Regions from separate parts of the Kitasatospora sp. NPDC004669 genome, predicted to be linked through region 3. Evidence: riboswitches for the same ligand, from Rfam matches in the RefSeq annotation. Region 3 holds a riboswitch; each other region holds the start of a gene.

Region 1 (7,696 bases), on a different contig from region 3:
CGCCGTCTGCGCCGCCAAGGCACCCGGCGAGGAGGACGTCCGGGCCTTCGCCGACGACGCGGTCGGCGCGCTGGCCGCCGAGCAGGGCATGCACGCCGAGTTCCTCACCGCCTTCGGCGGCACCGCCGAGGAGGCCGCCGCCGAACCGGTGCTGCCCACCACCCGGGCCTACACCAGCTACCTGCTGGCCACCGTCTACGGCGGGTCCTTCGCCGAGGCGCTCGGCGCGGTGCTGCCCTGCTACTGGATCTACGCCCGGGTCGGCGAGGCGCTGCTCGCCCAGGGCTCTCCCGACCCGCTGTACGCCAAGTGGATCGCCACCTACGGCGACGAGGCCTTCCAGTCCGTGGTGCGCCGGGTGCTGGCGCTCACCGACCGGCTCGGCGAGGAGCTCTCCACGGCCGAACGCCGCAAGGTGGTCGAGCACTTCAGGACCACCTCGCGCTACGAGTGGATGTTCTGGGACGCCGCCTGGCGCGGGGAGCGCTGGCCGGTCTGACCCCCGTCCGGGGGGTGTCCGACCCCGACCTCTCGGGGGTTGTCCCGGGGGTCGGGGTCGGGGTGATCTCGGGGTTCTCTCCGGGCCGTTGGGCCTCGTTCCGGCGCTGCGGCCACCGTACGATCGAAGCATCGAAAGCAAGCGGGATGCGGCACCGGACGGCAGCCGGCCCGAGGGGAGAAGAGGAACCGACATGGCTGAGCTCTGGAAGTCGCTGCCCTCCTGGGTGCGCAACATCGTCATCCCGGTGCTGGTCCTGGTGCTGGCCTGGAACATCATCGCCTTCGTCTTCGGTGTGGTCGGCGCCCTGCTGAGCATCCTGATCAAGCTGCTGGTCGTGGTGGGCATCGCGGCGGCCGTGGTGATCCTGGTGAAGAAGGCCGCGAAGCACTGAACCCGCTCCGCCGCCCCGTCCGGGGAGCACGGCGGAGCACCTCCGGAGGCCCGGCACCCCGTCCGCGGGGGCCGGGCCTCGGCCTTTTCGGCCGCCGGCCGGGCCGCGCCGGCCGCGGTGCCGGATTTCCCTCCGAAGGCCGTCTGGACCTGCGGCGATCGGCTCGCTACCGTGTTGGGCGTCATGTGCAGGCAACACCGCCTGCGACGCGGGAGCTCGGAGCACCGGGCTGAGAGGGCGCTGACCGGGACGTCGACGGACGGACCGACGGCTGCGTCGACCGCAGGAACCTGACCGGGTAATGCCGGCGTAGGGAGTAGAGGTCAGATGACCACGTTCGAAGCACAGCCGCAGTCTGCCCAGGGCGCCCCCAGCAGCGAGCGCACCGGCTACCCCACCCCGGCCTGGCGCAAGGCCTACCGGGACGGGTCCCGCCCGGACCTGCGGGTGCCGTACCGCGAGGTGCAGCTCACCAACGGCAGGACCGTGCCGCTGTACGACACCTCCGGCCCGTACACCGACCCGTCGTACGAGCCCGACGTGCGGCGCGGTCTGCCCGCCCTGCGCGACCCCTGGATCCGCCAGCGCGGCGACGTCGAGGAGTACGACGGCCGCGAGGCGCGCCCCGAGGACGACGGGATCAAGCACACCTCGCCGCGCGGCGGCAACCTGCGCAACCTGGACGCGGTCTTCCCCGGCCGCCCGCGCCGCCCGCTGCGCGGTCGCGGTGGCGTTGCCGTCACCCAACTTGCCTACGCCAAGCGGGGCGTGGTGACGCCGGAGATGGAGTTCGTGGCGCTGCGCGAGGGCCTGGAGCCCGAGTTCGTGCGCGACGAGGTGGCCCGCGGCCGTGCCGTCATCCCGGTCAACGTGAACCACCCCGAGGTGGAGCCGGCCATCATCGGCACCAACTTCCTGGTGAAGATCAACGCCAACATCGGCAACTCCGCCGTCACCTCCTCGATCGAGGAGGAGGTGGAGAAGATGACCTGGGCCACCCGCTGGGGCGCCGACACCGTCATGGACCTCTCCACCGGCCGCAACATCCACACCACCCGCGAGTGGATCCTGCGCAACTCCCCCGTGCCGATCGGCACCGTGCCGCTCTACCAGGCCCTGGAGAAGGTCGACGGCAGGGCCGAGGACCTGAGCTGGGAGGTCTACCGGGACACCATCATCGAGCAGTGCGAGCAGGGCGTCGACTACATGACCGTCCACGCCGGCGTGCTGCTGCGGTACGTCCCGCTCACCGCGCGCCGCAAGACCGGCATCGTCTCGCGCGGCGGCTCGATCATGGCCGCGTGGTGCCTGGCGCACCACAAGGAGAACTTCCTCTACACCAACTTCGAGGAACTCTGCGACATCCTGGCCTCCTACGACGTCACCTTCTCGCTCGGTGACGGCCTGCGCCCCGGCTCGATCGCGGACGCCAACGACGAGGCGCAGTTCGCCGAGCTGCAGACCCTCGGCGAGCTGGGCCGGATCGCCCGCGAGCGCGACGTCCAGGTGATGATCGAGGGCCCGGGTCACGTCCCGATGAACAAGATCAAGGAGAACATGGATCTCCAGAAGGAAATCTGCGACGAGGCGCCGTTCTACACCCTCGGCCCCCTCACCACCGACGTCGCCCCCGGCTACGACCACATCACCTCGGGCATCGGCGCCGCGATGATCGCCTGGTGGGGCACCGCGATGCTCTGCTACGTCACGCCCAAGGAGCACCTGGGCCTGCCCAACCGGGACGACGTCAAGACCGGCGTGATCACTTACAAGATCGCCGCCCACGCCGCCGACCTCGCCAAGGGCCACCCCGGCGCCCAGGCCTGGGACGACGCCCTCTCCGACGCCCGCTTCGAGTTCCGCTGGGAGGACCAGTTCAACCTGGCCCTCGACCCGGAGACCGCTCGCGACTTCCACGACGAGACCCTCCCCGCCGAACCCGCCAAGACGGCCCACTTCTGTTCGATGTGCGGCCCGAAGTTCTGCTCGATGAAGATCTCCCAGAAGATCCGCGACGAGCACGGCGACGGTTCGACGGCGGTCTCCAGCGAGTTCGACGCCGACGCCGAGGCCGGCATGCAGGCCATGTCCGAGGAGTTCAAGGCCCAGGGCAGCCGGGTCTACCTGCCGCTGGCGGACTGACATCCGAGGGTGCCGTTCCGGGTCGGTCCACGTGCCCGGAGCGGCACCCTCGTGCGGTGGAACCGTTGCGACGATGCCCGGTGCCCCGCCCCTCGGCGGCGCGTGCGCACCGGCCCCGGGAAACTCGTCGAAGAAACCTCCGCGAACAGCGATGAGTTCTTCACGCGGTCCCGGTCTACCTCTGTGAAAGCGACAACGCGACCACGGAGGAGACACCGAGATGACCGAGAACCTGGGCGAGCTGACCATCACCCGTGAGCTGCCGGGCACCCCGGCCGCGGCGTTCCAGGCCTACATCGACCCCGAGCAGTTCGTCCGCTTCTGGGGCCCGGTCGGCACCCATGTTCCGCTGGAGACCGTGACCATCGAGCCGGAGGTCGGCGGGCGCTACGACAGCACCATGGTCATCGATGCCACCGGCGACCGATACCCCCTGAAGGCCGAGATCACCGACATCCGGCCCGGCGAGTTCTTCGCGATGGCGGTGGAGGGCACGGGCATGCGCTCCACCCTCACCTTCACCGACCTCGGCGACAGCCGTACGAGGGTGGTGCTGCACCAGACCGACGTGCCGGCGATGTTCCGCGGCCCGGAGGCCGAAGCGGGCCTCAACTCCAGCTTCGACCGCCTGGTCGAGCACCTCGCGGCCCGGCACTGACCCTCGACGCCGCACCGGAGACCCCGGCCGCGTCCAAGGCCCGGGGCGGCCGGGTCCACCTGCCGCCGGCGGGCCGACCCCGCCGCTCTGTCGGGTGCCGTCCCGGTCCTCCCCCGTGAGTCCGGGACAGCACCCTTGTCGGTGGGCGGCTGTCGGTGGGCGGCTTTTCAGTCGGTGGCGTCCTGGGGGTACCAGCGGAGTTCGACGGTGTTGCCGTCCGGGTCCTGGACGTAGAGGGAGGTGGCGGTGCCGCGGGCGCCGTAGCGGGGGCCGGGGCCGTCGAGGACGGTGAAGACGCCCGAGTCGACGACCTCCTGCCAGTCGAGGGGCTCCACGGTGAGGCAGATGTGGTCGACGTTGGACTCGTGCCGGGGGCGGTGGAACAGGTCGATGATCGTCTCGGGGCTGACCCGGACGGACGGGAACGAGACCTTGCCCGCCCGCCACTCGTCGACCCGCACCGGCTCCAGGCCGAGGAGGCCGGAGTAGAAGGCGAGGGACCGCTCGATGTCGGCGACGTTGAGGACCAGGTGGTCGAGGGCGACGACGCGCATGGTGATCGGCTCCGGTGTGCTGGGTTCGCTGTGGACGGGTTCAACGATCCTCCGGGCGGGCGTGATCATCAATGCCGGATCCCCGTACGATCGTTGAGCCGGATTAAACGATTTCGGGTTCAACGACGGGGCGGGTGGCGGCATGCTGGAACGGTTGGAGATCGAGGTCTTCCTCGCGCTGACCGAGGAACTGCACTTCGGACGGACCGCCGAGCGGCTGCGCCTCACCACCGGGCGGGTCAGCCAGGTGGTCAAGACGCTGGAGCGCCGGATCGGCGGGCAGCTGTTCGAGCGCACCAGCCGGTCCGTCCGACTCACCGCGGTCGGGCGGCAGTTGGCCGAGGACCTCGCCCCGGTGGTGGCCGCGTTGGAGGAGGCGCTGCGCCGGGCCGTGGACGCCAGCCGGGGGGTGACCGGCGAGCTGCGGGTCGCGTTCCTCGGGGAGTGGACGGCGCCGGTGCTGCTCAAGGCGGTCGCGCTGTTCGGTGAGCGGCACCCCGAATGCCGGGTGGACGTACGGGAGGTCCAGCTCTCCAACTCCCGATCCAGCCTGGAGGACGGTTCGATCGACGTCCTGGTCGCCTCCTACCCCTTCGACGGCATGGTCCTCGGCCCGGTCCTGCTCACCGAGCGGCGCGCCCTGGCGGTCCCGGTCGGGCACCCGCTGGCCGCCGAGGCCTCGGTGTCGCTCGAAGTGCTCGCAGACCACCCGGTGGTGCAGTACCCGGCCGTGACCTCGATCGGGTTCAAGCGCGACCGCACCCCTGACCGAACCCCGTCCGGCCGTCCCGTCCCCGAGGGGCCGTCCGGCGGGACCTTCTCCGAGATGCTCAGCCTGGTCGCCATGGGCCGGGGCGTCCTCCCGGTCGGCGAGCACTGCCGCCAGTACTACCCGCGCCCCGACCTCGCCTACGTCCCGATCCAGGACGCCCCGCCGATCGAACGCGGCCTGGTCTGGCGGCCGGGCAACACCACCGCGCGCGTCCGCGAGTTCGTCCGGGCCGCGGCCGAGGTGGCGGCCGCCGGTGCTGCCTCCGGTGCCGGCGCCGTTCGGTAGCTTGCCGGCAGGCCGAGCGCGGACCCGAAGGTGCTCAACCGGCCCTGCGGCGGCGGTAGTAGTGCACCGTGAGGACGGCGAGCACCGGGCCCCAGGCGGCGAGGGGGAGGTAGCTGACCCAGAATGCGGCGGTCTGCCAGCCGTGGGTGACGAGGCCGAATCCACGGTCGCCTCGGATGGTGAGGCCGCAGGCGAACATCGCCATCGCGTACGGGAAGACCATCAGGACGGTCGCGCCGAGGCCGGCCGGGATGACGGCGGCGAGGACCGGGATACGGCGGCCGCGTAGGGCGGGGATCCAGCGCGGCCACACCTCGCCCCAGCGGGAGACCAGGCCGGTGCAGAGCAGGGCCAGGGCCTCGCTGAGCACGCTGAGCGTGAGGATGTAGGCCCAGCCGTCCAAGGAGGCCGGGTCCCGGTCCGGTGGGATCGGGCCGTGTTCGAGCAGCGGCAGGTCGAGGATGAAGCCGCCGATCCGCCAGAGGCAGGACGGGAGCACCAGGAGGGAGATCGCGTAGGCGGCGCGGACCGCCCAGCGCGGTACGCCCTCGGCGGGTGCCCCGTGCAGTCGTAGGTTCATGGTTCTGCCTCCCGGCCGGGGCGGACGCCGGTCGTCCGCCGTTGGTCCGAGGATCGCGGGAGGGCGGGGTGCGGGGCGTCCGCAGCCGGGGTGAACCGGGTCCCCCTGGCGGGGGATGGGCGGGGAGGCGGAACCGGACGGACTGCCGTCGGCCGCGCCGGCGCCGGTCGTCCTCGGTGCCGCGCCGTTCGACGACGGCCGGCGGGCACTGGCGGCACGGCTGTTGGACGGTGGGGCGGTGCGGGCGCCGACGGTGCGGGCCGCGTCGTGCGGTCCGGGCGGGCTCAGCCCACGTCGTCCGGTCCGGTGAAGGACGGCGGGCTGTAGCCGGGCCCGGTGAAGTCGGGCGGGGTGAAGGCGGCGGGCCGGGGGGTGCGTCCCTCGGGGCCGGTGGGGCCGTCCGGTCCGGGGCTGGTGAAGGCGGGCGGGGTGTAGCCGGGGCTGGTGAAGTCGGGGCTGCTGAAGCCGGGGGCGGGGCGGCCGGGGACGGCGGGCAGGTGGGTGTGCAGGTAGGGCAGCAGCCCGCGCTCGCGCAGGGCGGTGCGCCATTCGCCGCGGGCGGCGGCGAGTTCGGCGGCCAGCTCCCGGTCGGTGCCGGGCGGGACGGCGGCGGCGCCGTCGCGTATGGCGGTGAGGAGCAGCCCGATGGTGCCGACGGCCATCGCGGCGACCCCGGCGGCGAGCGCCACCCAGCCGGCGGTGACCAGGGAGCGGGCGAGGGTGAGCCTGGAGTCGGCGGCGCGCAGCAGGTAGCCGATCAGCAGCAGGACCAGCGCGGCGGTCCAGGCGAGGATCGGGGTGAGCACGGTGAGGACGGGGAACAGCCCGGCGCCGCCGTTGGCGGAGCGCAGCTGGCTGAGCAGGCCGGGGGCGTAGGGCTCGGTGCCGGGCGGCGGCGGGGGCGTGCTGCGCAGGCTCTCGCGCAGTGCGGTGTAGTGGGCGTACTCGGTGGCGGCCGCGGCGTTGATGCCGTCGGCGTCGCGCAGCGCGCGGATGCGCAGCTGGTCGGCGGTGAGCGCGCCGGGGGCGCGCAGGGCGGTGAGAACGGTGCGGTCGCGCAGGGCTTCGTCGAGGAGGCGCTCGTACTCCGGGCGGTCATCGGCGAGCAGCGGCGGGGGGTTGGACATGGGGACCCCGTTCATGCGGACCCCGATCGGCATCGAGGAAGGACGCGCATCGAGGACGCGGGGACCCTCAGGACGCCGAAACGGGCGCGGAGGCTGGCCGCCGGACGGGCGGCCGGGTGTGGTGTGCCTCATGGTAGGGGCGGGTGCGGCTGTGCTGACAGTCGGTTTCCGGAATTTCGCGCCCCGGGCCGCGCGCGTTCGGCGGCCCGGGCGCCGGGAACAACTGTTCGACGCTAAAGCTCGGTTGACGGACGGTCGGATGGTCAGATCGGCAGCCGGGCGACCAGCAGTCGCCCTTCCATGGTGACCCCGCCGTCCATCGCCACCGCCAGGTCGTCCGCGTACACGTACGGCCCGGGGATGTGCGGCGGCTGCCCGTCGTCGGCGTGCACCGCGCCGGTGAGGTACGGGATCGGGCTGTGCCCGTGCACGATCCGGGTGCCGCCGTAGGTGTCGAGCAGCTCGTGGACGGCCATCGGCCCGGCGTCGCCGCGGAAGGCGAAGCGCTTGGTGAAGCGGCGGAAGCAGTCCCACCACTCGTCCACGCTGCCGTCGGAGAGCAGGCTGTGCACCGCGTCGTTGACGTCGGGGATGGACTCGCCGTACTCCAGGTAGGCGGTGGTGTCGGAGTGCAGCAGCAGGTGCCCGTCCTCCAGCGCGATGGCGGGCAGTCGGGAGAGCCAGC
Region 2 (7,696 bases), on a different contig from region 3:
GCGTCGACCGTCCCGATCACCGCCGCCGCCGCGACCAGTAGCCGGAGCGGCGCACCCCGGACGCCCACCGCGACCGCCAAGGTGGCCGTCGCGGCCAGCATCACCGCGTCCCCGACGAGCATCACCCTGCGGGCGCCGAACCGGTCCGCGACCGCGCCGCCCAGCAGGACCAGCACGGTGCGCGGGACGGTGATCGCCGTCAGGACCAGCCCGGCCGCCCCGCCGCCGTGCGCGGAGGCGGCCCAGCCGAGGGCGAAGTACAGCGCGGCGTCGCCGAGCAGTCCGGCCTGGGTCCCGGCCAACCAGAGCAGGTACGGCCCGGGCAGCGGCGCCCGCGTGATGGTGGCAGTGGTCATGCCGGGCGACGCTAGGGCCCTCGACCTGGTCGAGGGCGAACACGCCCCCGGACAGGTCCTAACGGCGGGTCACCGGTTCCTGGAGTTCGACGACCCAGCCGGACGGGTCCTCCGGGCACTCCAGGTAGCGCTCGCGGGCGTAGCCGGCCGAGCGGTAGCCGTTCTCCTCGATGAAGCGGGCCAGGGCCTGGAAACCGGCCATGGAGTCGTCCATCGGGCCGCGGTGGACGATGGTCGCGGCCTCCTCGACCGGCGGGAGGTCGACCACCTCGAAGTCGCACCCTTCGGGCCGCACCGAAGGCCCGACCGGCACGGCGACCAGGATCAGCATCGAGCCGTCGCCCTCCGGGGTGTCCTCGTAACGGGCGACGGCCGGGCCCGCCCCCTCGATGCCGGCCGCGGCCATCCGGCGGCACAGCTCGTCGAACAGCGGGCCGATCACCGGCGTGATGTCCTCCGGCTGGTAACTCCTCGCCACGCCGGTCAGTTGGGCCACCCGGACGGATGGGACGGGCTTCACCACGACATCGTGCTCGGACATGTTCCCCTCGCTCTCGATCGTCCGGAGCCTCGCCTCCACCCGCGCCAGCCGCCGCTCGTCCGCCGCGATCGCCGCGGCGAGCTGGGCCCGCCGCAACCGCAGCATCCCGCGCAGTTCGGCCTCGTCCACCTGTTCGTCCAGGACGGCCCGCACCTGCTGCAGCGTGAAGCCGAGGTCCTTGAGCGCGATCACCCGGTTGAGCCGGGCGAGTTGGCCCGCCCCGTACGAGCGGTACCCGGTGACCGGGTCCACCCGGGCGGGCCGCAGCAGTCCGATCGCGTCGTAGTGGCGCAGCATCCGCACCGACACCCGGCCGTGGTTGGCGAAGTCTCCGATGTTCAACATGGTGCTCCCACTCCACCGTCTCCCACGGTGTCAGGGTCAACCCCGGCCGTCGGACCGCCCCCGAACCGCCCCGACGAACACCGAGGGCGGGTGCCGAGTGGTCTCGGCACCCGCCCTGAGCAGGTGGTTCTCCTACCAGCGGAGAGCGTGGGATTCGAACCCACGGTGACGGGTCACGCCACGACAGTTTTCAAGACTGTTCCCTTAGGCCGCTCGGGCAGCTCTCCAGGCGGAGGTCAGCCTAACGGTTCCGGCGGGGTTCGGCGCACACGATTGTGCGCACCCGGGGGTCACTGGTCGCCGACGCGCTCGGCCAGGGTGACCTTGGTGCTGAACGGCTGGCCGTTGCGGGTGTACTCGACGTCCACGGTCTCGCCCGGCTTGTGCGTCCAGATCCGGCTGACCAGGGCGGGGCCGTTGTCGATCGGCACGCCGCCGAGCTTGGTGATCACGTCGCCCGGCTTGAGGCCGGCCTTGTCGGCCGCGCCGCCGGGGGTGACGGCCGGCTGGCCCTGGATGTCGCGGGTCTGGATCTGCGCGCCGTCGCCCTTGTAGTCGTCGTTGCGCAGCACGTCGAGCTTGGCGTAGACCGGCTTGCCGGTCTTGATCAGGGTGTCCGCGACCCACCTGGCCTGGTTGATCGGGATGGCGAAGCCCAGGCCGATGCTGCCGGCCCGGCCGTTGGCGGAGGCGTTGGACTGGATCGCCGAGTTGATGCCCATCACCGCGCCGCTGGAGTCGAGCAGCGGGCCGCCGGAGTTGCCGGGGTTGATCGAGGCGTCGGTCTGCAGGGCGTTCATGTACGAGGCCTGCGAGCCGGTCTCGTCGCCGGAGGCGACCGGGCGGTCCTTGGCGCTGACGATGCCGCTGGTGACGGTGGACTCCAGGCCGTACGGCGCACCGATCGCGATGGTGGCGTCGCCGACGTTGACCTTGTCGGAGTCGGCCAGCGGCAGCGGCGCCAGCTTTCCCTTCGGCGGGTTGTCGATCTTGACCACGGCGACGTCGTAGCCCTCGGCGTGCCCCAGCACCGAGGCGCTGTAGGACGTGCCGTCGGCGAACTTGACGGTCAGTTTGCCGCCGTTGAGGGTCGGCGCGACCACGTGGTTGTTGGTGAGGATGTGGCCCTCGGTGTCGAAGACGAAGCCGGTTCCGGTACCCGACTCGCCGTTGCCCTGCGCCTTGATGGTGACGACGCTGGGCAGCGCCTTCTGCGCGATGGCGGCGATCGACCCGGGGACGGGCTCGCTCTTCTGGGTGTTGCTGGCCTGGACGGTGGTGCTGCGGTGGTCGTCCACCAAGCTGCTGCCGCTGCTGTGGTTGGTGGCGACCACGCCGATCGCGCCGCCGGCCACACCGGCGACCAGCGCGACGGCCGCGAGCAGGGCCACCAGGCCGCCGCGCTTCTTGCGCGGGCCGCCGGGGCCGTTCGGGCCGCCGGGGTAGTCGGCCGGGTAGCCGAGCGGGCCGCCGGGGCCGCCGGGGCCGCCGGGGTAGCCCGCGCCGCCCGAGGTGGCGTCGTGGCCGGCGCCCCAACCGCCGAGCGGCTGGCCGGCACCGAACGGGTGGTGGCCGTGGGCGGCGGGCGCACCGGCGGGCGCGGCGCCGTAGGGCTCCTGGCCGGCGGCGGCCGGAGTGCCGTACGGCTCGTGGGCAACCGCGGCGGGGGCCCCGTACGGCTCCTGCGCACCGGCGGCGGGCACGCCGTGGGACGGCGTCGCGTACGGGTTGGCAGCCGGCGGCAGGGCCGGGGCGGCCGGGGCCGGCGCAGCAGCCGGCGCGGCGGGGGCCGCCGCGCCGGGCGCGACGGGCGGCGCGGGCGGCAGCACCGGCGGCGGGGCGTCGATGTAGCCGGTGACCGGGTCGACCGCAGGCTCCTCGGCGGGCGCCGCCGGGGCCTGCGGCGCCGGGACCTTGGTGAAGGCCACGGTGGGCTTGTGCCCGCCCTCGGCGGGAACGGCCTCGGCAGCCGGAGCCTCCGGGGCGGCCTCGGCCGCAGCCGGCTCGGGCTTGGCCTCCGGCTCCGGGACCCGGCTGAACGCCATGGTCGGCTTGTGCCCGCCGCCCGGAGCGCCGTCGGCCGGCGCCGCGTCAGCGGCTTCCGGCTTGGCCTCGGGCTCGGGCTCGGGCACCCGGCTGAACGCCATCGTCGGCTTGTGGCCGCCCTGAGCGGTGCCGTCGGAGGCGGACCCAGCCTCCTCCTGGGGACCCGCGGGCTGCTCCCCCTGCGGCCCGGTGGGCCCAACCTCGCGCTCGGTGCTCACGGACGACCTCCATAGCTGACAGAACCAAGAACCATAGTTTTTCGCACCGACGATTCGATTGCCGTAAGGACCCCTCTGAAGAACTCATAAGAATCCTTAGCCGGCACCGACGACGGCGCCGACGGGTGACCGTCGAGGGCTCCCCTCCCCCCGCCCGGACGTTCCGCGATGCGGACCGCGCACCCCGTGGCCTTTGGCGTTCGTACCCGTGCCGGTTAGCCTGTCGCTCCAAACTGACACGCGGGAGCTTGGACCGACCAGGCTGAGAGTGCGCATGTCGACCGTACGCCAAGGCAAGAACCAGCGGACCGTCGAGGGGGCGCTGACCGCCGGAACCTGTCCGGGTAATGCCGGCGTAGGGAGTATCGGCCATGCCGCCTGCTTCGCCATCCTCTTCTTCGAACGCGCCCGCGTCCAAGGATTTCCCCGATCTTCCGGCGGACTCGGCTGCGGCCGCCGCCCCCGCGACCGACGAGCGGGTCGAGGCGCCGCTGGTGCTGGACACCGAGCCGCCGCGCACCCTGCGCTTCCGGGACCACTTCGCGCTCTGGATGAACCTGGGCGTCAGCCTGATCGGTTTCTCCACCGCCGCCACCGTGCTCGGCGAGAAGGGCAGCGAGCTGTCGCTGGCCGCCGCGGTGACCGCGATCGTGGCCGGTACGGCGGTCGGCACCGCGATGCTCGGCGTGGCCGCGCTGATCGGCGCCCGGACCGGCGCCCCCGCGATGGCCAACCTGCGCGGGCTGTTCGGCACCCGGCTGTCCTACCTGCCGACCGTGCTGAACATCGTCCAGTGCATCGGCTGGGGCGTGTTCGAGCTGCTGACCATCTCGGCGGGCGCGCAGACCGTCGCCCACACCAGCGGCTACCGCTGGCTGTTCGTGCTGCTCGCGGGCGCGCTGACCACCGCGCTGACGATCTGGCCGCTGGGCTCGATCGCGGTGCTGCGACGCTTCGTGGCCGGCGCGGTCGCCGTGGCGATGGTGTACTTCACCGTCCAGCTGGGCCGTCAGGGCGTGCCGGACCCGGGCGCGGGCAACTGGAAGGGCTTCCTCGGCGCCACCGACGCGATGATCGCGGTGTCGGTCTCCTTCGTCCCGCTGGCCGCCGACTACACCCGGCACTCGCGCACCGCGCGCTCGGCCTTCTGGGGCAGCTTCTCCGGCTACACGATCGCCCAGGTGTGGTGCTACGTGCTCGGCCTGATGGCGCTGCTGCAGTCCGGCGGCGACCCGGACAAGCTCTTCGACTCCTTCCTCGGCGTCTGGGCCGGCTGGCTGTTCCTGCTGGTGCTGGTGCTGCGCGAGACGGACCAGTCCTTCGCCAACGTGTACTCGACCGCGATGTCGCTGCAGAACCTGCTGCCGCGGGTGGACCGCCGGGTGCTGAGCGGCGGGATCGGCGTGCTGACCACCGTGCTGGCGCTGCGGATCGACAAGTTCACCGACACCTACAGCAACTTCCTCGGCCTGATCGGCTCGGTGTTCGTGCCGCTGCTCGCGGTGCTGGCGGTGGACTACTTCCTCGGGGCCGGCCGGCAGGGCTGGGACCTCTCCGAGAAGGCGCCGTCCCGCTGGCTGATGCTGCTGCCGTGGGTACTGGGCTTCGCGGTCTACCAGTTCATCGCACCGACCGCGGTGGCGGGCTGGTGGACGGACTTCTGGACCTCGGCCCAGCGGACGCTGCACTTCACCCCGCAGGAGTGGACCTCGGCCTCGCTGTTCGCCTTCCTGGTGCCCGCCCTGGTCACCTTCGCGCTCACCCCGCTGACCCGGCGCGCGGCGCAGTCCTGAGGCGCGGAGGCGAAGCCGGCCCCTCGGATTGGGACCGGCTTCGCCTCCGCTTCACCTCGGCCCCCTATCGTTGCCCCCGTGACCAGCACAGACCTGTCCTCGGCGACGGCGCGCACCGCGCCCTCCGTCCAGGTGATCGCGCACCGCGGTTCCTCCCACGCCCTGCCCGAGCACACCTTCGCCGCCTTCCGACGCGCGCTCGACGAGGGCGCCGACGCCGTCGAGTGCGACGTCCGGGTCACCGCCGACGGCGAACTGGTCTGCGTCCACGACCGCCGCATCGGCCGGGTCTCCAACGGCCAGGGCACCGTCTCCGCGATGACGCTCGCCGAGCTGGAGGCGTACGACTTCGGCGCCTGGAAGACCGGCCGCCCCAGCACCGACCCCGAGCTGCGCGGCGTGCTGCGGCTGGAGCGCCTGCTGGAGCTGGTGGTGGACTGCGGCCGCCCGGTGGACCTGGCCATCGAGACCAAGCACCCGGTGCGCTTCCGCGGCCGGGTCGAGGCCGAACTGCTGCGGATGCTGGAACGGTTCAAGATCGGCTCGACCCGGGACGGCGACCGCCCGGCCGCCCGGATCATGAGCTTCTCCTCGATCGCGCTGAACCGGGTCGCCGCCGCCGCGCCGGAGTACCACCGGGTGTTCCTGTTCGAGCGGATGCTGCCGCTGCTCGGCCAGCTGCGTCCGGGCAAGCCGCTGCCGGGTGGCGCGCGGATCGCCGGGCCGGGCATGGACCTGGTCCGGGCCAAGCCGCAGCTGGTGACCCGGCTGCGCGAGCTGGGCCACGAGGTGCACGTGTGGACCGTGGACGAGCCGTCCGACGTCGAGCTCTGCCTGGAGCTGGGCGTGGCCGCGATCATCACCAACCGGCCCGCGGAGGTGCTGGCCCAGCTCGGGCGGTGATCCGCCGGCGAGCCGAAGGCCGTACCGGTTCAGCCTGATCACACCGGTCGGCAACCAAACCTTCCGTGCACGTAATTGTCGGAATTCTTGCGTTCGGGCGACAGAGGGTGAGCGTGGAATGGCCTCTTGTCGACCCTGAGTCGCGCCGCTCGAAATGGACTCGCGGGATCCTCCGGCGGTCGTTTCCGACGCATTACCAAGGGGCATCCATCCCTCGGCATACGCTGAAGGAGGTCCGGGGGTGGCGTTGATGGTGGCGCGTACTGTGCCCACAGGAGTTGGGCCGACCTCATCGACCATGGCAGTGCCGCACGGCCCAGCGAGTGTCGGGGTCGCACGGCGCCGACTGCGTCGAGATCTGGGTGACCGGCAGATACCGGAACCGGTCATCGACGATGCCGTATTGATCCTTTCCGAACTGTTGAGCAACGCCTGTCGATACGCCCGTCCGCTCGGCCCGCTGCCGGCCCTCGGCCGCGGGGCCAAGGCCGAGGTGGTGGACCAGCTGCTGGTCGGCCTCCCCTCCGGGACACACCCCGCACCGGGCGGCCAGGAGCACGGCGACGGCGCTGACGAGCCGGACGGCGGCGTGCTGGTCCGCTGGCAGATGCACACCGACGGCGTGCTCACCCTGGAGGTCACCGACGGCGGCGCGACCACCCGGCCGCTGCCCGCCAGTCCCTCGCTGACCTCCCGCGGCGGCCGCGGCCTGAGCATCGTCGACGAGCTGGCCGCCGACTGGGGCGTGCGCGACGCGCCGGGCGAGGTGACGGTCTGGGCGGCGCTGCCCGCCCGGGGCCGACACGCCCGCCGCACCGGCGGTGACGCGCGCAGCGCGTAGCCGCACGCCCGCGGGCGCGTATCCGCGGGCACGTATCCGCACGACGCCCGCCCCGGCGCGTTCCCGCGCGCCGGGGGAACGTCAGTAGGCTTCCCGGAGCAAAGGACCACCGTTCCCGGGAGAGCCGCACCATGGGCAAGAAGGCCGCCAAGAAGGCGCCGCAGCGCCAGTCCACCACCGCCGTCACGGGCGAGATCCCCGTGGTCGGGGCCCGCGAGGACTGCCCCTGCGGCTCCGGCCGCCGGTACAAGGCCTGCCACGGCCGGGAGGCCTCGCACGCGGTGCAGGAGCTGGTGCACCGCCCGTTCGAGGGCCTGTCGGGCGAGGCCGACTGGGTGGCGCTGCGCGAGCTGGTGCCGGCCGCGACGGTGCCGCTGACGCTGGCCGCCGGGGTCGCGGAGACCGCCAACGGTGACGTCCCGTCGGTCACCCTGGCCACCGTGCTGCCGCTGGCCTGGCCGGCCCTGCGCCGCCAGGACGGCTCGATCCTGCTCGGCCTGCAGACCCAGTCCGCCTCCGGCGACCTCAGCCGCGACCTCGCGGACGCCCTGGAGCTGGCCCTCGCCACCGAGCCGGGCACCCCGGTGCCGGCCCGCCGGACCGTCCCGGGCGGGCGCCGCCTGCAGGACCTGCTGGACGTCACCGCCGCGTTC
Region 3 (7,696 bases):
ACCCGCTCAACGGCCGGGGTACCGCATCGCGTTCCCGCCGTCGACGGCACCGGCCGCACACGACCGAGCCCGCCACCGTCGGTGCGGTGACGGGCTCGTGAACACTCGCCCGGGAACGCGCCCGGTCGGCTCCTAGCGCTGGTGCAGCCCCAGGTTCTGGTAGATCTCCAGCGTCGCCGTGGAGTGGTTGAGCGTGATGAAGTGCAGGCCGGGCGCGCCCTCGGCGAGCAGGCGCTCGGCCATCGCGGTGGCGTGCTCCATGCCGATCGCCCGCAGCGCCGCCGGGTCGTCGACGGCCGCCCGCAGCCGGGTCTCCAGCTCCGCCGGGAAGGCCGAGCCGCTGAGCTGCGGGAAGCGCTCCAGCTGCTTGGCGTTGGTCACCGGCATGATCTCCGGGATGATCGGCGTCTCGCAGCCCGCGGCGGTGACCCGGTCGCGGAACTGCAGGTAGTCGTCCACCTCGAAGAACATCTGGGTGATCGAGTAGTCCGCGCCGGAGCGGACCTTCGTGACGAAGTGCCGGATGTCGTCGTCCCAGTTGCCCGAGCGCGGGTGCATGTTCGGCGAGGCCGCGACGCCGACGCAGAAGTCGCCGATGCCCTTGATCAGCTCCACCAGCTCGTACGCGTAGGTGACGCCCTCCGGGTGGCTGACCCACTCGCCCATCGGGTCGCCGGGCGGGTCGCCCCGGACCGCGAGGATGTTGCGCACCCCCTGGTCGGCGTACTGGCCGATGATGTTGCGCAGTTCGGCGACCGAGTGGTCCACCGCGGTCAGGTGGGCGACCGGGGTGAGCGTGGTCTCGGTGGCGATCCGGCCGACCATGTTGACGGTGCGCTCGCGCGAGGAGCCGCCGGCGCCGTACGTCATGCAGACGAAGTTGGGGTCCAGCGGTTCGAGCCGACGGATGGCGTCCCAGAGCTTCTGCTCGCCGACCTCACTGCGCGGCGGCATGAACTCGAAGGAGAAGGAGCGCTTTCCGGCCGCCAGGAGCTCGCGGACCGTCTGTGCGCGGTCCGATCTCGTGGAAGCGATGCCGAGTGCCATGCTGGCAGGTTATCGGGCCTTCGAAGGGACCCGACAACTCGATCCCACGATTCGGGACAAGTGGTGGACGTTGTTTCGCTTGGGCCCGGGCACCCCCGCAGGCCTGCTCGCACGCCCGTTCCCGGCTCCCCCGCTACGCTTGCTGCACCCCAGCGAACCAGCGGAGCAGCATCGTGACCTCGTCCAGCAACCGGCCGACCAACCCCATTGACGTGGAGGACGTCCGCGCGCGCGTCAACGCCGCCCTCGCCACGTTCATGGACGGCCAGTCCACGTTGCTCGGCAAGATCTCGCCGCAGCTGGTGCCCGCCTCCGACGCGCTGCGCGACTTCCTGCTGGACGGCGGCAAGCGGCTGCGCCCGGCCTTCTGCTACTGGGGCTGGCGCGGTGCCGGCGGCCCGGCCGCGAGCGAGGGCATCGCCAACGCGGCGGCCGCGCTGGAGCTGCTGCAGGCCAGCGCGCTGGTGCACGACGACCTGATGGACCGCAGCGACACCCGCCGCGGCCTGCCCTCGGTCCACCGCCGCTTCGAGGCCCTGCACCGGGACAGCGGCTGGCGCGGCGACCGCGAGCAGTACGGCGCCTCGGCCGCGGTGCTGCTCGGCGACCTGCTGCTGATCTGGTGCGACGAGCTGTTCCTGCGCTCGGGCCTGGACCCGGCCGCCGTGCTGGCCGCCAAGCCGGTGTTCGACCTGATGCGCACCGAGGTCATGGTCGGCCAGTACCTGGACGTGCTGGAGCCGGTGGCCGGCGACTCCACCGACGAGGGCGCGCTGGACCGGGCGCAGACCGTCCTGCACTACAAGTCGGCGAAGTACACGATCGAGCGACCGCTGCAGGTCGGCGCCCTGCTCGCCGGGGCCGGGCCGGAGCTGGTCGGGGCCCTCGGGGCGTTCGGGCTGCCGCTGGGCGAGGCCTTCCAGCTGCGGGACGACCTGCTCGGCGTCTTCGGGGACCCGGCCGTCACCGGCAAGCCGGCCGGGGACGACCTGCGCGAGGGCAAGCGCACCCTGCTGGTCGCGCACGCGATGCGCGGCCTGCCGGCCGCCGACGCCCGGCACCTGGACGCCCGGCTCGGCGCGCCGGACCTGGCCGCCGAGGAGGTCACCGAGCTGCGCGAGCTGGTCGCCCGCAGCGGCGCGCCCGAGCTGGTGGAGCGCCGGATCGAGGAGCTGATGCGGCAGTCGCTGGCCGCGCTGGAGACGGCGCCGCTCGCCGACGAGCGGGCCCGTACGGTGCTGCTGGCGCTGGCCGAGGCCGCCACCGTCCGCAAGTACTGAGGGACGGCGGCGGCCCCGGAACGGGTCAGCGCGCCGCGCGCACCCGACGGGACAGCTCGGCGGCGGCCGCCCGCGGGTCCTCCGCCGCGGTGATGGCCCGGACCACGACGATCCGGCGGGCCCCGACGGCCAGCACCTCGTCCAGGTTGCCCAGGTCGATCCCGCCGATGGCGAACCACGGCCGGTCGGTGGGCTGCTTCGCCGCGTACGAGACCAGGCCTAGGCCCGGCGCCGGGCGGCCCGGCTTGGTCGGGGTCGGCCAGACCGGGCCGGTGCAGAAGTAGTCCACGCCCGGCTCGGCGATCGCCGCGTCGACCTCGGACTCGGCGTGGCAGGACCGTCCGATCAGCACGTCCTCACCGAGGATCGCCCGGGCGGCCGGCACCGGCAGGTCGTCCTGGCCGAGGTGCAGCACGTCCGGCCGGGCCGCGTGGGCGACGTCGGCGCGGTCGTTGACGGCCAGCAGCTTGCCGTGGCGACGGCAGGCGTCGGCGAAGACCTCCAGGGCCTCCAGCTCCTGCTTGGCCTCCAGGCCCTTGTCGCGGAGCTGGACGATGTCCACCCCGCCGGCCAGCGCCTCGTCCAGGAACTCGGCGAGGTCGCCCTGCTCGCGGCGGGCGTCGGTGCACAGGTAGAGCCGGGCGTCGGCCAGGCGGGACCGCAGGTCGGTCCTCACAGCGCCATGGCCTGGGCGCGGCGCTTGACCTCGGTCGCGCGGTTCTCCCACAGCGCCTGCACCGGAGTGCCGGGCAGCGTCGGGTCCTCGGTGAACATCCACTCGATGATCTCCTCGTCGGAGAACCCGCTGTCCCGCAGCACGGTCAGCAGGCCGATGAGGTGCTTCACCGGGCCGGTCTCGTCGATGAAGGCCGCCGGGACCTGCAGCGACTTGTTGGGACCGCGGCGGACCGCGATCAGGTCACCCTTCTTGACCATGTTGCGGACCTCGGTGACCAGCACACCCCACCGCTCGGAGATGTCGGGGAGGTACAGCCACTCGGGGACCAGGGCATCAGTCTTGGCATCGATCTCACTCACGGCACCAGACTGCCACCTCGACGCCGTCCGGCGCTAAGCGGTGGCCCCCTTCAGCGCGACCGACGGATCCGCCGCGAGGGTCCGGTCCAGCGCCGTCCCACGCTCGATCAGCTTCCGCCCCTGGGTCAGGTCACGCGGCCGGTCGACGGCCAGCAGCGCGCTCGGCACCCCGTCGCGCAGCCAGAGCACCGACCAGGAGGCGTCCTGCGGGCTGCCGCGCCACAGCAGCTCGTCCCCCTCGGCGTGCCGACCGGCGTACTGGACCATCCGCCCGAACTGCTCGGACCAGAAGTACGGCACCGGGTCGTACGCCGCGTCCGCCCCGAGCACGGCGGCGGCCGCTGCCTCGCCCGACTGCAGCGCGTGGTCCCAGTGCTGGACGGCCAGCCGGAGGCCGGAGCGGGCCGACGGGTAGCTGACGCAGTCCCCGGCCGCGAAGACACCGGGCAGGCCGGTGCGCAGCGCCTCGTCCACCACGACCGCGCCGGTCCCGTCCAGCTCGATGCCCGAGTCGGCCAGCCAACCGGTCGCGGGCCGGGCGCCGACGCCGACCACCACCTCGTCGGCGGGCAGGTGCGAACCGTCCGCCAGCAGCACCGCCCCCGGCTCGACGGCGGCCACACCGACCCCGCAGCGCAGCTCGACCCCGGCCTCGGCGTACCAGGCGGCCATCGCCGAGCCGACCTCGGACGGCAGCGCGCCCGGCACCGGCGCCGGGCCGGCCTCGACCACGGTCACCTCGCAGCCGGCCTGCCGCGCGGCGGTGGACACCTCGGCGCCGATCCAGCCCGCGCCGACCAGCACCAGTCGCAGCCCCGGGCGCAGCAGCGCGCGCAGCGCCAGCGCGTCGTCCAGGGTGTGCAGCAGGTGCGCGCGCTCGGCGCCGGGCAGGACGCGCGGGACGGCGCCGGTGGCGATCACCAGCGAGTCGTACGGGAGGTCGCCGCCGTCGGTGTGCAGCACGCCGGGGGTGAGGCCGGTGGCGCGGCGGCCGGTGAGCAGTTCGATGCCGAGCTGCCCGTAGTCGATGTCCAAGGTGGTGGCGTCGGCCTTGCCGAGCAGCACGTCCTTGGAGAGCGGCGGCCGGTCGTACGGCGCGTGCGGCTCCTCGCCGACCAGTGTGATCCGCCCCCGCCAGCCGCCCTGCCGCAGCTTCAGGGCGCACTGCGCCCCGGCCAGCCCGGCTCCGACGACGACCACCTGATCCGTTCCGCTCAGCTCTGCCACGCCCGTCACTGTACTCAGCGCCGCGCGGGCACCCGGCGGCCGTCCACCCCCGGACCCCGACGGCGAGCTCCCCGCTCACCCGTCCCGCCCCTCACACGACCCTTCGGCCGGGCCGACCCCCGGCGTTAAGGTGGGTGGACCACACGGGAGCCCGGCGTACCGGGCTGAGAGGCGGGCTGGCACGGCCCGCGACCGTCCGAACCTGATCCGGGTCATACCGGCGAAGGGAGAAGAGCAGCTTTGTCACGCTTGCCATCAGGCGCCCACGCCGACGTGCTGGTGATCGGCGGGGGCATCGTCGGCCTCGCCGTCGCATGGCGCGCCGCGCAGCGCGGGCTGCGGAACGTGATCGTGGTCGACCCCTCCCCCGGCGGCGGGGCCGCCGGGGTCGCGGCCGGGATGCTCGCCCCGGTCACCGAGCTGCAGTACGGCGAGGAGCCGCTGCTGCGCCTCGGCATGGCCTCGAACGAGCGGTACGCGGCCTTCGCCGCCGAGCTCACCGAGGCGAGCGGCGGCGAGGACACCGGCTACCGCCGCTGCGGCACGGTCGCCGTCGCACTGGACTCCGACGACCGCGAGGAACTGCGCGAACTGCACGCCTTCCACCAACGGCTCGGCCTGGAGTCGAGCTGGCTGACCGGCCGGGAGGCCCGCAGACTGGAGCCGATGCTGGCCCCCGGCGTGCGCGGCGGCCTGCACGTCGCGAACGACCACCAGGTGGATCCCCGGCGGCTGCTCACCGCACTGCTGCTGGCCGGTGAGCGCGCGGGCGTCGTCGCTCGGCGCACCGAGGCCGTCGAGCTGCTGGTCGAGGACGGCCGCGCGGTCGGCGCCCGGCTCGGCACCGGGGAGACGGTGACCGCCGATCAGATCGTGCTCGCCGCGGGACCGCACAGCCACCGGCTGCCCGGCCTGCCCGAGGGCGTGCTTCCCGCGATCCGCCCGGTGAAGGGGCAGGTGCTGCGGCTCCGAATCCCCGACGCCTACCGGCCGTTCCTCTCCCGCAACGTCCGCGCGGTGGTGCGCGGCCGGCACCTGTACCTGGTGCCGCGCGAGAACGGTGAGCTGGTGATCGGCGCGACCACCGAGGAGCAGGGCTACGACACCACCGTCACCGCCGGCGGGGTGTACGAACTCCTGCGCGATGCCCATGAGTTGGTACCGGGCATCACCGAACTTCCGCTCGTGGAGACCGCCGCCGGGCTGCGCCCCGGCTCGCCGGACAACGCCCCGCTGCTCGGCCCGACCCCGCTGCCCGGACTGGTCGCGGCCACCGGCCACTACCGCAACGGCGTGCTGCTCACCCCGGTGACCGCCGACCTCGTCGCCGAGTATCTGGCCACCGGAGAAGTCCCGGACCTCGCAAGGCCGTTCACGCCCACCCGGTTCTCCCCCGACCACTCCACCACGAAGGCCTCCGCATGACCGAGATCGCCCTGACCGTCAACGGCGAGCCCTGCCGGCTGCCCGCCGCCACGACCCTCGCCGAGGTGGTGGCCACCGTCAGCAGGGCCAACACCGGAGTCGCCGCCGCCCTCAACGAGGCCGTGGTGCCCCGCAGTTCCTGGTCCGAGACGCCCCTGACCACCGGCGACCGGGTCGAGATCCTCACCGCCGTCCAGGGAGGCTGAGCCATGGCCGACGACCTTCTCACCATCGCCGGGACGACCTTCTCCTCCCGGCTGATCATGGGCACCGGCGGCGCGCCCAGCCTGGAGATCCTGGAGCGCGCGCTGCTCGCCTCCGGCACCGAGCTGACCACGGTGGCCATGCGCCGGGTCGACGCCACCACCCAGGGCTCCGTCCTGGACGTGCTGACCCGCAACGGCATCCGGGTGCTGCCCAACACGGCCGGCTGCTTCACCGCCGGCGAGGCGGTGCTGACCGCCCGACTGGCCCGCGAGGCGCTCGGCACCGACTGGGTGAAGCTGGAGGTGATCGCCGACGAGCGCACCCTGCTGCCCGACCCGATCGAGCTGCTGGACGCCGCCGAGACCCTGGTCGACGACGGCTTCACCGTGCTCCCGTACACCAACGACGACCCGGTGCTGGCCCGCAAGCTGGAGGACGTCGGCTGTGCGGCGATCATGCCGCTGGGCTCGCCGATCGGCTCCGGCCTGGGCATCCGCAACCCGCACAACTTCCAGCTCATCGTGGAGAGCGCGGGCGTCCCGGTGATCCTGGACGCGGGCGCCGGCACCGCCTCCGACGTCGCGCTGGCGATGGAGCTGGGCTGCTCGGCGGTGATGCTCGCCTCCGCGGTGACCCGGGCTCAGGAGCCGGTGCTGATGGCCGAGGCGATGCGGCACGCCGCCGAGGCCGGCCGGCTCGCCCACCGGGCCGGCCGCATCCCGCGCCGCTTCCACGCCGAGGCCTCCTCCGCGATGGCCGGCCGCGCCGACCTCGACACCCGCGAGCGTCCGGCGTTCTGAGACCGGGTGTCCCGTGTCACAAGCCGGGCACAGCCGGGCCCGGAGGCGACGTCCTCCGGGTCCGGCGCGCGGCTTCACCACTAGAATCGCCCGGGTGGACATGGCTTTGCACGACCCCCTGATCGGTACCCTGCTCGACAACAGGTACCGGGTCGAGCAGCGCATCGCGACCGGCGGGATGTCCACCGTCTACAAGGGCACCGACACCCGGCTGGACCGGGTGGTCGCCCTCAAGGTGATGCACCCCCAGCTCGCCGGGGACGAGGGCTTCACCGCCCGCTTCATCCGCGAGGCCAAGGCGGTCGCCAAGCTCACCCACCCCAATGTGGTCAACGTCTTCGACCAAGGCGCGGACGGCGGAAACGTTTTCCTCGCCATGGAGTACGTCCCCGGCCGCACTCTGCGCGACCTGCTGCGCGACCGCGGCGCCCTGTCGGTGCGGGCCGCGCTGGACGTCCTGGAGCCGGTGCTCGCCGCCCTCGGCGCCGCCCACCGGGCCGGGCTGGTCCACCGGGACGTCAAGCCGGAGAACGTGCTGATCACCGAGAGCGGCCTGGTCAAGGTCGCCGACTTCGGCCTGGTCCGGGTGCTCGGCAGCGCCGACGGCGCGCCCACCTCGACCAGCACCGCCACCGGCGGCACCGTGATGGGCACCGTCTCCTACCTGGCCCC

The links. Region 3 has a riboswitch for thiamine pyrophosphate ahead of thiO (glycine oxidase ThiO). Riboswitches for the same ligand answer to the same signal wherever they lie in the genome.
Region 1: another riboswitch for thiamine pyrophosphate. It lies ahead of thiC (phosphomethylpyrimidine synthase ThiC); the one in region 3 lies ahead of thiO (glycine oxidase ThiO).
Region 2: another riboswitch for thiamine pyrophosphate. It lies ahead of ABZW30_RS00535 (cytosine permease); the one in region 3 lies ahead of thiO (glycine oxidase ThiO).

What each region holds. Positions count from the first base shown of each region.
Region 1 is NZ_JBEXKB010000001.1:322,414-330,109, forward strand. It holds gene tenA (thiaminase II) at 1-499, shown strand, start outside; gene ABZW30_RS01485 (DUF5326 family protein) at 693-893, shown strand; TPP riboswitch at 1,092-1,226, shown strand; gene thiC (phosphomethylpyrimidine synthase ThiC) at 1,221-3,035, shown strand; gene ABZW30_RS01495 (SRPBCC domain-containing protein) at 3,256-3,693, shown strand; gene ABZW30_RS01500 (VOC family protein) at 3,861-4,247, opposite strand; gene ABZW30_RS01505 (LysR family transcriptional regulator) at 4,390-5,304, shown strand; gene ABZW30_RS01510 (hypothetical protein) at 5,339-5,884, opposite strand; gene ABZW30_RS01515 (hypothetical protein) at 6,169-7,011, opposite strand; gene ABZW30_RS01520 (metallophosphoesterase) at 7,275-7,696, opposite strand, start outside.
Region 2 is NZ_JBEXKB010000001.1:108,028-115,723, forward strand. It holds gene ABZW30_RS00515 (MFS transporter) at 1-356, opposite strand, end outside; gene ABZW30_RS00520 (MerR family transcriptional regulator) at 415-1,242, opposite strand; tRNA gene ABZW30_RS00525 (tRNA-Ser) at 1,382-1,469, opposite strand; gene ABZW30_RS00530 (trypsin-like peptidase domain-containing protein) at 1,533-3,506, opposite strand; TPP riboswitch at 3,737-3,885, shown strand; gene ABZW30_RS00535 (cytosine permease) at 3,878-5,299, shown strand; gene ABZW30_RS00540 (glycerophosphodiester phosphodiesterase family protein) at 5,378-6,202, shown strand; gene ABZW30_RS00545 (ATP-binding protein) at 6,606-7,043, shown strand; gene ABZW30_RS00550 (DUF5926 family protein) at 7,175-7,696, shown strand, end outside.
Region 3 is NZ_JBEXKB010000031.1:65,111-72,806, reverse strand. It holds gene metF (methylenetetrahydrofolate reductase [NAD(P)H]) at 133-1,047, opposite strand; gene ABZW30_RS24770 (polyprenyl synthetase family protein) at 1,221-2,327, shown strand; gene thiE (thiamine phosphate synthase) at 2,353-3,003, opposite strand; gene ABZW30_RS24760 (Rv2175c family DNA-binding protein) at 3,000-3,365, opposite strand; gene ABZW30_RS24755 (FAD-dependent oxidoreductase) at 3,399-4,601, opposite strand; TPP riboswitch at 4,726-4,838, shown strand; gene thiO (glycine oxidase ThiO) at 4,842-6,017, shown strand; gene thiS (sulfur carrier protein ThiS) at 6,014-6,223, shown strand; gene ABZW30_RS24740 (thiazole synthase) at 6,227-7,024, shown strand; gene pknB (Stk1 family PASTA domain-containing Ser/Thr kinase) at 7,125-7,696, shown strand, end outside.